3 regions of the Paenibacillus sp. FSL L8-0708 genome follow, and region 1 is predicted to be linked to each of the others. Evidence: riboswitches for the same ligand, from Rfam matches in the RefSeq annotation. Region 1 holds a riboswitch; each other region holds the start of a gene.

Region 1 (4,217 bases):
GCCATACGCTCCGCAACCTCCTTCTGAATCATTACAACGATGTTATCAAGGGGAAGCTTCTCTTCGAGCAGCTTCATCAGAATCGGAGTAGTCACATAATAAGGCAGGTTAGCAACCACACTGACCTTGTTCACAGTGGTGAAATCTTCCTTGAACATTTCCTGCAAGTTCACATTGAGGACATCATCGTTACGAACCTTAACATGGGGATAGGGGGAAAGTACGTCTTTTAATATTGGAATCAGTCTACGGTCAATCTCTACGGCAGTTACAGCACCCGCTGTTAGTGCCAGACGCTCCGTCAGCGCTCCAATTCCCGGCCCGATCTCCAGCGCCCCAGAATCGCTATCTAGTCCAGCAGCGTCTACAATCTTGTCCAAAATATTTTGATCAATCAAAAAATTTTGTCCCAGGCTTTTCTTGAACTTGAATCCATAACGTTGAATAATCTCTTTGGTCCGTTTTGGAGTCGAAATTTCCTCTCTACCACTCATGAAGTAATGCCTCCCTGATCAATTTGGGCGAGAGCCCCGGCAAATTCCTCCCGCGTAATCCCAAACATCGCCAGCCGCTTGTACAGCTGTTTGCCGTTACAATATCCGATTCCAAGCAAATTACCAAGCGCCATACGTCTTTCAGCAGCCCGAGGGTGTACAAGCATTCCAGCGGCCATAAGATCATCAATACCAATCAAAGCAGGTGCTCCTTCAAAAGAGGTATGTACATTACGCAGCGCATGACGAATCGCCTCTGGCGATGCATTCTCTACACCGATATCCCCTTTTCGAGTTGCGTCCTTCTCTGGAATAAAAGCATGCTTGCAGCCCGGCACCTTCGCTGAAACGATTTTACGAATTCGCTCCCCAGCATGGTCCGGGTCCGTAAGAATAATAACCCCTCTACGTTCCATAGCAAGCGCGATCTTAGCAATTACAGTCCGGTTTACAGCAGAGCCGCCTGTCTCAATGGTATCCGCTTCTACAGCACGCTTAATGGCTACGGTATCGCTTTTGCCTTCAACGACGATTAATTCCTTAATCATATTTCTTGACTCCTTCCAAAAAAAGCAAAAAGAAGAGGATTCGCTCCTCTTCTTTTGGTTAAAGAATGTATAAGTGATGAGCGGTTGCTCTGCGATCAACGAAATGATCATCCAGCGTTCCTTAACGGTTATCATCACTATAGCTTATCAAAGGATTTTTTGCAAAAGCTTCAGTTCTAGTTAAGCTCAGGTTTCACAGGTCCAATCACATAAACGGTACGTGATTTACGGCCGAAATTACGAGCATGGCTCAGGGAATCATAATAGACATCCACTTTATTGCCTTTAATGGCACCGCCAGTATCCTCTGCACGGCGGAATCCAAGCCCATCGATATAAACCCACCAGCCAATAGGAATTACATTCGGATCTACTGCAATTGTACGACCTTCCGTTACGCGTGTTCCGGAGGCAGTTTTAGTACCTATCCCTGGCTCTTCTGACGAATAAGCTGTCATGGAGACGTTCTTAATCATCTTCTTGTACTCAAAGTCTACGCCAGCCTTGCTTGTGACGTTCTTAGTCTTAGCGCTAACTTTAGTCGTTTTGGAGGTAGTGCTTGATTTGGAAGTTGTTGTAGCTTTAGCAACTACAGTAGGCTTAGGAAGTGCTTTAGTACCAACGGCAATGATCTTATCTTTTGTTACCGTTTGTACTTCCTTGCCGATCATGCGCATAGAGGCCAGTTCTCCGTCTTGATAGATCTTTTCAATATGCTGAACCATGACGCCTGGTTTGCCTGCCTGTGCCACTCTAACTGTTCCCACAGTAAGGGAGGGATCTGCTGTCTTAATAACACGGAAAGGTAAGTTAGTTGTTCGCTGTACCGTTTGCTTGTTGATACGAACGATCTTAATCTCCATGTCAGCAGAGATGGTGGTGTCTAACGAAGGAAAAATCTTATCATAGCCTTCTAGGTTGATACCCAGTTTGTCAATCGCTTGACCGATAGTGTCTTCGGTCGTATATAACGTTTTTGTTGCTCCGTCCGCAGTAAGGCTAAATTTCTGCGCACGATTGATAACGACACGGTCACCGTCTTTTATTTCATCACTCAGACCTAAAGATAATTCATCATGCGGCTGCAGCGAAATTTGCTCTTTCTCCAACACATCACCAAGAAGTGCTTCTCGCGTTTCAAGTGTCTGTGTTTGCCCGTCTATTACTAAAACTAATTGTTTATTACTTTGACCGTGTACGTACAGCAGAATTAACAGCGCGATTGCGATTGAAATCACACCTGCAAGTAAAAGTACGCGAGTATTTACTTGCTCCCACCGTAATGCGAAAGACCTGCTGGATGACTGCGAATCATGGGATACCTCTGGTTGGAATAAGCCCATTCTCTCCATCCTCCTTACATAGCCTCGTCGTCAATTTGTATATCATGAGGACTGAATTTCTTTGACGAAACTATTTGAGATTGTCACAGGATACGCACGTATTAACTTAGCGTCTCCTGCTCATGGATCGCCTGCTCGGCACAGCTACTCCCACACCTGTTATATAACAGTATGCGGGCAACATTCAGTTTATTCAAAATAAAGAAGCCTAAAAAGAGTTCTCTTGAGGACTCTTTCGTGGCTTCTCCGATGTCAGAATACGCGGGAATGTTTGTGCACGAGGTTGCCTCTCTTACTTGCGCTTACGGGGTTAGCTGTCGGGTTCGGACGAAAGAGAGACGCCCTATTTCAGGTCACCCGCTCACGGCGGTTGCCCTTAAATTCACCCCAAAGACCACGTGAAGAAATCAAATATTGTTCTGCGGCAATTCCTAGTCGTATTCAAGATACAGGCATGCGGCAGTTCAATATTGGTTCCCCCGTTCTCCATACGGAGACTCAGCGAGACGATCCATGAATCAATGGCTGTCACAATAACAACAGCTCACATCACTGAAAAGATGATATCCTGTTTTGATGCATGTTGTAAAGGACGATTCAACCACGTTTACGCAAATATATGGTTAAAATATTGTAATAATCAGCCGTTTTTATATTAAAAAAGTTTAATATATCGGCCATTCTCTATTTTTCACCCGTTTTACTCCTGTTTTCAGACAATCCCAAATCGTTCCAGTGCGTTCGCATACGTAATTTTAGCCAATTCTTCCCATGTTAACCCTTTAATTTCAGCCGCAGCCTCTGCTACTAACTTCACATGAGCACTCTCATTTCGCTTGCCTCGGAAGGGGTGTGGAGTCAAATATGGAGCGTCTGTTTCGATCAATAATCTGTCCAATGGCGTCTGTGCAAGCACCTCTTTAGGCACTCTGGCATTTTTGAACGTGATCGGTCCTCCAAATGACAAATGAAATCCTAGATCTAGACACATTTTTGCGGTTTCCCAGCTGCCTGAGAAAGAATGCATTACGCCACCAATTTCATTTGCTTTTTCCTCCCGTAAAATCCGTACGACATCTTCATGGGCATCACGGTCATGTATACAGATTGGCATTTTTAGTTCACGGGCTAGTCCAATTTGTTTGCGGAAGACCTCCTGCTGCACATCCTTGGGAGAGGTATCCCAATAATAATCCAACCCAATCTCTCCGATGGCCACCACTTTCTCATGGCTGCAAAGAGAGGCGATCCAATCGAGGTCCCCCTCTTTCATATCAATCGCATCCTGTGGATGCCAGCCCACCGCTGCATAAATATAATCATAAGATTCAGCCAGCTTCATCGTTGAAGGGATCGTTTCCCGATTAAATCCAATATTGATCATCTTGCTAACTCCGGCCTCTACTGCACGAGCTATAACTTCCTCGCGATCCTCGTCGAATTGAGGCGCATCTAAATGTGTATGTGTGTCGAACAGATACATTTTAAAGCTCACTCCTTGTTGTTTTTATCAATAGTTCCATAAATATTTGTATTATTTTGCAAAAATCTCTGCTACAGAAGAGGGCAACCGTGTAAGGGCTTTTTTCAGCTTATCCTGTGGGAAATATAGGTGATATCTGCCACGATGAATCCCGCTTATTGAGCGTACAATATCCGATACCTCTGAAATTTCCCGCAATTGCTCATTGCGATCAAGCAGTAAAATTTGATTATTGTCGAAGGCTGCTCCTGGACGGAACACATCATAAGGCAAATCTGTCGGATAATCAATCTCTAAGTCATATTCTGGGTTAAGTCCCGCTCCCGCAAAACTGCTGCGGATTTCCGTA
Region 2 (4,217 bases), 2.8 Mb from region 1:
GGTAAAGGGTTCCAGGAAGTATCCATGGAAGTCCTGAAAGAATATGCCGGAGACCGGATATTCCTCTTGACTCCAGTGGCAGAAGAAGCAAAACAATCCACAGAGAATCTATTAAAGAGCCCTATCTGGAAGAGCCTTCCTGCTGTCAAGAACGGATATGTCTATACACAAGACATCATGAAGACTTCAAGTGATGCGACAACAAGAGAATGGCTGCTTGGCGAAATTCCACAGCTATTGAATATGAAATAACCTTCTGTGATGAAGAGTTTAACACAAGGCTGATAAAAAACTGCAAGAAGCATGTCAACAGCTGTTGATATGCTTCTTTTTTTTATATACAATGAATTCATTGATAATCATTCTCACCAAATGAACGGAGGCTGAACCCATGCTGCATACATCATCGTCCTGCCCCCCACTCCACTCTCTGCTATTTCAGCTAAACGAGGCCGAACTGATGATTCAAGCTGCCGATTCAAGCTCTATAACGCGTACAACCCAGGACTATACCCTTCTCATATTTACTGGAGGGAACGGACAATTGAACCTCGATGATCAAAGCGTGATACTAAGTACGGATAAATGTTATCTACTATCTCCTGGAATCTCCTATAGTACGGACAACCAGGAGCTGACGTTGTATTATTACCTCATCACCTTTACAGCAATTTATACAACCAAGCTTCCTAAACGATATTCTGGAGAGCTGCTTTCCGGCAGACGGGAGTTAATTGTGCACCCGTTCACCAAGGTAATCCGACTAGTCGAAGACCTGCTCATGAACAGGAATAACACCGATGATGTACAACAATTCAAGCGACAATTAAAATTCCAAGAATTGCTGCTGCTACTTTTTGAGCATAATTACCCTTCCAAACACCTGCCAAGTCCTACGGAATCCGTAGAAAAGACCATAACATTCATTCAGGAGCATTATACAGAGAGTATCACCGTGAAGCAGTTAGCTGAACTGGCGGGAATATCAATCTGGCAATATACACCGATCTTTCAGCAGCTTACGGGTAAAAAGCCGCTTGAATACCTGACGGATCTGCGCATTAATCATTCCAAACGATTCCTGCAGGAATCGACTGAACCACTGCGGGAAATCGCCAGACTGGTCGGCTTCTCGGACGAATACTATTTCAGCCGCCGCTTTCGGCAAAAAACCGGAGTTACACCCGGACAATATGCACATCAGAAAGGTCGTAAGCTTACCGTCAAGGATTGGACGGGTCATGAGGTGGAGATTCCAGAGCGAGCGAAACGTATTGTCTATCATGGCGAAACACTTGGCGACCTTCTCGCGTTAGGCGTAAAGCCTATCGGTGGAGATGAAGCATTCGCCCGGAACAGCGTCTATAAACATCGGCTTAAGAAGCTCGCCAACGTCGGGTTTCCACTGGACCCGCAGTTGACCGCTTCCCTAAACCCAGATTTGATCATTTTGGCAAATAGTGATGAAAGAGCCTACAGAGCAGTTTCTGGTATCGCTCCGACACTCACCTTTGATTCATTTGCGCCTCTCGACAACCGAATGCGGACATTAGGCAGTTGGCTAGGTAAACAGCGCGAAGCCGAAGCATGGCTGGAGTCATTCACAATCAAAAACGCTGCCATGTGGCAGCAGCTTTACACGACAACCCTCCAAGTTGGAGAAACCGCCTCTGCTTTGGTCTATGATCATGGAGATCATCTGTATGCTATGGGAATGTCCGGATTCTCCACTGCGCTTTATGCCCCATGTGGTTTACAACCGACCGAAGAGATCCAGGCCATATTGGACGAAGAGTTAGGGTTCGCCGAAGTTGATCCAACGCGACTGCCTGCCTACGCCGGAGATCATATCTTCATGTTCATTCCGGAACGCAAAGACTCGCGAGCTGCGATGGAACGGCTACTAGACAGTTCACTTTGGAACAATCTCCCGGCAGTACGTCAGGGACATGTTTATCTGCTCGACGGAAGCAAATGGAACTCTAGTGATGCGTTAACCCGGGAGAAGCTGCTAACGCTGTTGCCTAAACTACTCGGCGGAAGTAGCGCTAGCAATTGAAAGTGAATCCAGGATTCTCTTTTGACTTTTCAAAACTTGATAGGGTATACTTTATCTACGCTTAATTTCCAACTTTTACAGTTGAAAAGCGGGGGAACCAGTTAATTGGGGCGAATCATTGAGCATTAGAATGTAGGGTACCATCTTACCCGAGTCCGTCAGCTAACCTCGTCAGCAGTGGATGGGTCTGCTTTTCATGTTATTTACATAACCAGAGACCCTTGCTAAGGGTCTCTTTTTGTGCTTTTTTGGACCCTGCTGGCAGTAGATTGGCCTTTGACACTAAGGCTCCCTCATTTCTCACACTACGAGACAAAGGAGAGATGTACGTGCAAAAGGTAAAGTACTTCACGGATATTAACAAAATAGCTATGTTGTCTGAGCTGGAAAAAGAGAATCTGAAAGAAATTACGGACAAATTTGTTTTTCGTGTAAATGACTACTATCTGTCTTTGATTAACTGGGATGATCCAAATGATCCCATCCGTAAGCTGGTTATTCCTAACGAAGGTGAACTGCTGGAGTATGGGCGCTGGGACGCCTCCGATGAGGACACGAATTATGTGGTACCTGGTTGTCAGCACAAGTATAGAACCACTGCACTACTGATTGTATCCGAGGTCTGCGGGGCTTATTGCCGCTACTGTTTCCGTAAGCGTCTGTTCCGAAATGACGTGAAAGAGGCGATGGCTGATGTCTCTCCGGGCTTGGAGTATATCGCAAATAATCCGGAGATTAACAACGTACTTCTTACGGGCGGGGACAGTTTAATTCTCTCCACACCGAAGCTAAGATCCATTATTGAAAATCTAAGAAGCATTGAGCATGTTAAGATCATTAGACTGGGTTCCAAAATTCCCGTATTTAATCCGATGCGGATCTCTGAAGACGAAGAGCTGCTGGAGCTGATTCGTACTTACTCTACCGAAGACAAACGAATCTATGTTATGGCGCACATCAATCATCCTCGTGAAATTACACCTGAAGCCAAAAAAGCATTTAAAGCTCTCCACAACGCAGGGGCAATTGTCGTAAATCAGACCCCCATCCTCAAAGGCATCAACGATGATCCCGTTATTTTAGGGGAACTACTGGACCGGCTTTCATGGGCTGGCGTTACACCCTACTACTTCTTTGTGAACCGGCCCGTAGCCGGAAACCGGGATTTCGTATTACCGCTCGAGCAAGTCTATCAAATTGTAGAAGAAGCCAAAGCCAGAACCTCAGGACTTGGCAAAAGAGTACGCTTATCCATGAGCCACACCTCAGGAAAAATAGAAATTCTCGCCATTGATAACGGGAAAGCCTATCTCAAATACCATCAATCCAGAGATCAGGAATACGGAAAATTTATGATTCTAGATTGTCCAAAGGACGCCGAATGGTTCGATGACCTGCCTGGGAATGAGCAATATTGGACACCACCTGTGAAAAAAAACGATGCTATTATTTCTGTTAATGATTTATCAGGCGAGCCTGCGGATTTAATCTGTAAATAGATTAATCAGCTCTGTCAGACTCTGTCATAGGATATTTCTTCATCACCAACAACAAAACTCCTCCCTCCCAAAATTAGCCCGAAAAAATCTATGATATAATCACGCTGTAACACGAAATGGACTAATGGGTGGGAATGCACACATGAAATTGGAACGATTGATTTCTATGATCTACAAACTATTGAACCACGAAGTTTTATCTGCCTCCAAGCTGGCTGAAGAGTTTCAGGTTTCCCAGCGAACAATCTATAGGGATATCGATGTGATTTGTGCCGCTGGCATCCCGGTCGTATCGTATCAGGGTACTAAAGGTGGATATGGCATCATGGACGGATATAAAATGGATAAAAGCCTGCTCCGTTCGTATGATGTCACTTCTCTGATTACTGTACTTAACAGTCTTTCTTCCGTGTTTGAAGATGAGCATACGCAAGGAACCATTGAACGGCTGCAAACGATTGGAACGGAGCCACAGACCTCTAGTCTCGCGGTGGATCTTGAAACCCGGCGTACGGATCCTGACGCACTTCCTCTTTTACGTGCGGCTATATCGGAACGAAATGTTGTCCGTTTTGATTACATCAGTGTAAAAAATGAACGTACAACCCGTGAAATGGAACCGGTAAAGCTTCATTTTAAATATAGCAACTGGTACATCT
Region 3 (4,217 bases), 6.4 Mb from region 1:
TTGTGCAAGGTAAACGATAATATGATGAACATAACCGTCTGCACCCCTAGCAGAACGAAAGCCCAGATGTATCCAGCCCGGATACTGTCCAACACATATTGTCCGTAGCCGGGCTCTTTGGCGCGGGGCCAAGGGTTCATGCCTTCCTCTTTTCGCCATAGGCCATTGCCGCCCACTAAAGAGAAGTAGAGCAAGGAGGACATCAGCAGGCTGTACAAAGCATAAATGATAAACATAATGACAGAGGTAATCTGTGCTTCTAGCCCTTCGCCCGTTGATTCAGGCAGCATATTATAGGTGCTGATCATCATGATTACAAAATAGGCTGAGCTTAGGAATACTCCACGTTTAAAGGAAGTATGCTCTCTTCTAAGAATACTGTAGACGAGTGCCAGAATTCCTAAAATCAGTGTGGGTATACCGTAACCGAATAATGTTAGCTTTTCCGCTAAAGAGGTCTGTCCTTGTACGTAGGAGGTATGCCAAGCCGGTGCAGTGAATCCGGCATTAAAGCTGGATACCTGCTCTCCACTGAAATCAAAATAATAGTGCAATAAGGATTCGCCGACCTGAACAGTACTATCCGTATACACTAGCCCATGGCTTCCTGTATTCGATTCAATTTGTAGCTTGGCAGGATTTACTTCCCATTCCTGAAGCCAAGGACGAGCAAGATTCTCCTTCTGCGCTAGAGTGAGGTCAGCTCCCTTGTCCTCTTTTGCACCAACGGAAGCGATGCCTGACCCCTCTTCGGAGGTAACTTTTGCAGCCTTTGAGAAAGCGACAATCTTACCGTTATACATATTGAGGTCAACGATGATTTGCGGCTCTTGCTCCGCTGAAGGAGTAAGCGTTGCCCGAAAGACATCAAAAGGATATTTTTGATCCAATTTTTTCTTGGTGTAGTCCTCCACAAGCTTCTCGCGAGACATATAGCCATAAAAGGAAGAGTCCGTCTGGTAAAGTACATTCCATTGATCGTTTGGTGCTTCGGTGTAGTTGAGCTTTTGTTCTGCAAATAATATGGCTTGGTCACGGGCTTCTGCCTTGCTAATGACGGTGGTATCTTCACCTGTAGGGCTACTAAGCAGTGAAGGGGAAATCTGAAACATAATAAATAGAATAAGACCGATAATGCCCGAGATGATGAGCCTCTTGGAGAGGGCACGTTGCTGTAAGGGCTGGCCGACGGGATTCATGTAACGCCTCCTTGTTATGTACTGACAATGTTATGTTCCATTATAGTATTAGTGCCTGGTTGGTTACAAAAAACATTATATGTTCTTTTTATGGGTAATAGAGATAGTATAGAATAGTCATGTGAATTTATACCATGAATTTTATCGTGTTCATTTCTGCACGAATGATGAGAATCGGTGTAATTGCAGGGAAAACACGGAAAAGTGATGAGAAAAGGCACTCCTTTTGATGCAGTCTCTTTAAACCGCATTTTTTCATGTGAATGAGCATTAATTGTGTCTTTGTGAATTCACTAAATAACGTATATAATTTGTATGCAATTGTATAGTAGCCGAATTTCTGGTGAAAACGGGGGAACCATAAGAAGTGATGAAAAGTGGAGTGTACACGATAAATGGCACTTTCATCAGGGGTGAATTTCGTTCTGGGAACGAATAGGGCAGCCTGCACAGTCCGAATCCGACAGCTAACCTCGTAGGCTAATTTACTGCAGGAACCAAGTCAGCATTGGTTTTCCAGTGCTTTTTTTGTTGGAATTTTTGATAAGAAGGTGAGCAAAGTGGCTTCACAGTTTCGCAGGATTTCTGAATTTAAGTTTCTGAAGCTCTCGCCGCCGCAGATACTGGTGCTTGGTTTTGCATCGATCATTCTGATAGGGGCCCTGCTGCTTATGCTGCCCATCTCAAGCACAAGCGGGAATTCCGTGGAATTTATTGATGCATTATTTACTTCAACGTCGGCAACCTGTGTTACAGGGCTTGTTGTGCTGGATACCGGAACTTCGTTCACCATTTTTGGGAAAACCGTAATTATGATTCTGATCCAGATCGGCGGCTTAGGTTTTATGACCATGGCCACTCTATTTTCACTGGTGTTAAAGCGTAAAATATCTTTGCGGGACAGGCTAATCCTACAGGAAGCCATGAATCAAGGCTCTATGGAAGGAATTGTGCGACTGATCCGGAGAGTCCTCATATATTCTCTTGTCATAGAAGGCTGTGCCGCTGTGCTGCTGTCTATTCGCTGGGCTTTTGATATGCCGTTGGGAAAAGCGATTTATTATGGCATATTTCATGCGGTGTCTATGTTTAATAATGCGGGGTTCGATATTTTTGGGGATTTTCGCAGTTTAACTGATTATGTATATGATCCGCTTGTGAATATTATTGTGATGTTTCTGATTGTCTCCGGCGGGATTGGTTTTATTGTAATGTCAGATCTGGTGGAGTTTCGGGTAACCCGCAGGCTGTCTCTACATAGTAAAGTTGTCCTGTCCACCAGTACAGGGCTGATTCTGATCGGAGCTTTGGTTATTTTTATATTTGAGTTTACTAACACTCGTACCCTGGGTTCACTGAATTTCGGCGGTAAAATATTATCGGCCTTCTTTCAATCCGTGTCTCCCCGTACGGCTGGCGCGAACACAGTAGATATTGCTGGACTTCGGCAGGCTACACAATTTTTTATAGTGATTCTTATGTTTATTGGTGCTTCTCCGGGCTCAACGGGCGGGGGGATTAAGACAACAACCTTTACGATGATGATTGGTGCTGTAATTGCTATGCTGCGTGGACGGGAAGATGTTGTGTTGTTCCGTTATCGGCTGGCTCAGGAGCGCATCTACAAGGCATTAACGATCACGCTGCTGGCTTTGTTGTTAATCGCCTCTGTGTCGATGATACTCTCCACAACTGAAGACAGTAATTTCTTGGCAATCTTGTTTGAGACGACCTCCGCCTTTGCTACGGTAGGACTGACTATGGGGCTAACTCCGGAACTGTCAGCGATCGGTAAGATTCTACTCTGTCTGACGATGTTTGCAGGTCGGCTAGGTCCACTAACCTTAGCGTATGCACTCGGTCCCAAACAGGGTAAACCACTGTATAAGTATCCGGAAGGTAAAATAATTATTGGATAGGAGTTAATTAGAAATGAAAGCACAGCAATTTGTAGTAATCGGCTTAGGTCGCTTCGGTTCAAGCCTGGCGCTTGAGCTGATGGAAATGGGCTACGAGGTGCTCGGCATTGACCACCATGAAGAACGCGTGGAGGAAATGAGCGATCAGCTGACGCATACGGTAGTAGCAGATGCTACAGATGAGGGAATTATGCGCTCGCTTGGTGTACGGAACTTTGATTGTGGGATTGTTGCGATTGGTGACAATATGGAGAGAAGCATTCTGGCGGCCATTTTGTTGAAGGAGATTGGAGTCAAGCAAGTGGTGGCTAAGGCAATCTCTATCCTTCATGGCCGCGCACTGTCGCGGCTGGGGGTTGATCGGGTTATTTTTCCGGAGCGGGATATGGGGATTCGTGTGGCACATCAGCTGGTGACGCCCAATTTGCTGGATTATATTGAACTGTCCAAGGATTATAAAATTGTCGAGCTGACCGTACCGTCCTGCATGAACGGCAGAAGCTTGTCTGATTTAAATACAAGAGCTAAATATGGCTGCAGTATTGTTGCCCTAAATAGGGAAAGCGGAATAATCGTCGCTCCAACTGCCCATGATTATTTAAGTGAAGGCGATGTTATGGTACTCATTGGTCCTAATGAAAGTATTGACCGTTTTGAGAGTGAAGTTGTGAACCAAGAATCATAGGAAAAGAAGCTGACTCAAAAGTAGTGAATTCTACTTGGGGGCAGCTTCTTTTTTATGGAGTAAAGAGTAGGAAACGTATTGGATTTTAATATGCCATATGACTATGGACCATGCGTAGTGTTCTATAATGTTGGTTTGGTCGGTGCGCGACTTGCTAGGTGTGGTTATCGTACGGCTTGCAATTAGATGATTTGTGGTATCTGTGACGGTGAAATATGTGTGGCGTAAAGCGATATGTGTTCTTTGTTTGTGCGATGTACAGAGTGGGTTTTAAACTAGTTGGGGAAAAACTCCCTGAAAATAGCCACTATTCGCTCTAAATGAACGACATTAGGGAATTCCTCCCTAATAAACAGAGGGATTCCTTTATTAGTTACTGAATCGGCCGAAAATTAGGGAAGTTTTCCCTAATTT

What was found. A riboswitch is a leader RNA that binds a small molecule or an ion and turns the genes downstream of it on or off. The one in region 1 is predicted to bind cyclic di-AMP.
Region 2: it holds a riboswitch for cyclic di-AMP, as region 1 does, so the genes downstream of both, NYE58_RS13445 (KamA family radical SAM protein) here and NYE58_RS00190 (3D domain-containing protein) in region 1, are expected to answer to the same signal.
Region 3: it holds a riboswitch for cyclic di-AMP, as region 1 does, so the genes downstream of both, NYE58_RS30240 (TrkH family potassium uptake protein) here and NYE58_RS00190 (3D domain-containing protein) in region 1, are expected to answer to the same signal.

Annotation. Positions count from the first base shown of each region.
Region 1 is NZ_JBBPBC010000001.1:40,755-44,971, reverse strand. It holds gene rsmA (16S rRNA (adenine(1518)-N(6)/adenine(1519)-N(6))-dimethyltransferase RsmA) at 1-494, opposite strand, end outside; gene rnmV (ribonuclease M5) at 491-1,042, opposite strand; gene NYE58_RS00190 (3D domain-containing protein) at 1,219-2,385, opposite strand; cyclic di-AMP (ydaO/yuaA leader) riboswitch at 2,670-2,899, opposite strand; gene NYE58_RS00185 (TatD family hydrolase) at 3,098-3,868, opposite strand; gene NYE58_RS00180 (HD domain-containing protein) at 3,920-4,217, opposite strand, start outside.
Region 2 is NZ_JBBPBC010000001.1:2,878,969-2,883,185, reverse strand. It holds gene NYE58_RS13455 (ABC transporter substrate-binding protein) at 1-252, shown strand, start outside; gene NYE58_RS13450 (AraC family transcriptional regulator) at 392-2,059, shown strand; cyclic di-AMP (ydaO/yuaA leader) riboswitch at 2,108-2,251, shown strand; gene NYE58_RS13445 (KamA family radical SAM protein) at 2,383-3,558, shown strand; gene NYE58_RS13440 (helix-turn-helix transcriptional regulator) at 3,701-4,217, shown strand, end outside.
Region 3 is NZ_JBBPBC010000001.1:6,441,302-6,445,518, reverse strand. It holds gene NYE58_RS30245 (CPBP family intramembrane glutamic endopeptidase) at 1-1,199, opposite strand, end outside; cyclic di-AMP (ydaO/yuaA leader) riboswitch at 1,520-1,697, shown strand; gene NYE58_RS30240 (TrkH family potassium uptake protein) at 1,760-3,118, shown strand; gene NYE58_RS30235 (potassium channel family protein) at 3,132-3,803, shown strand.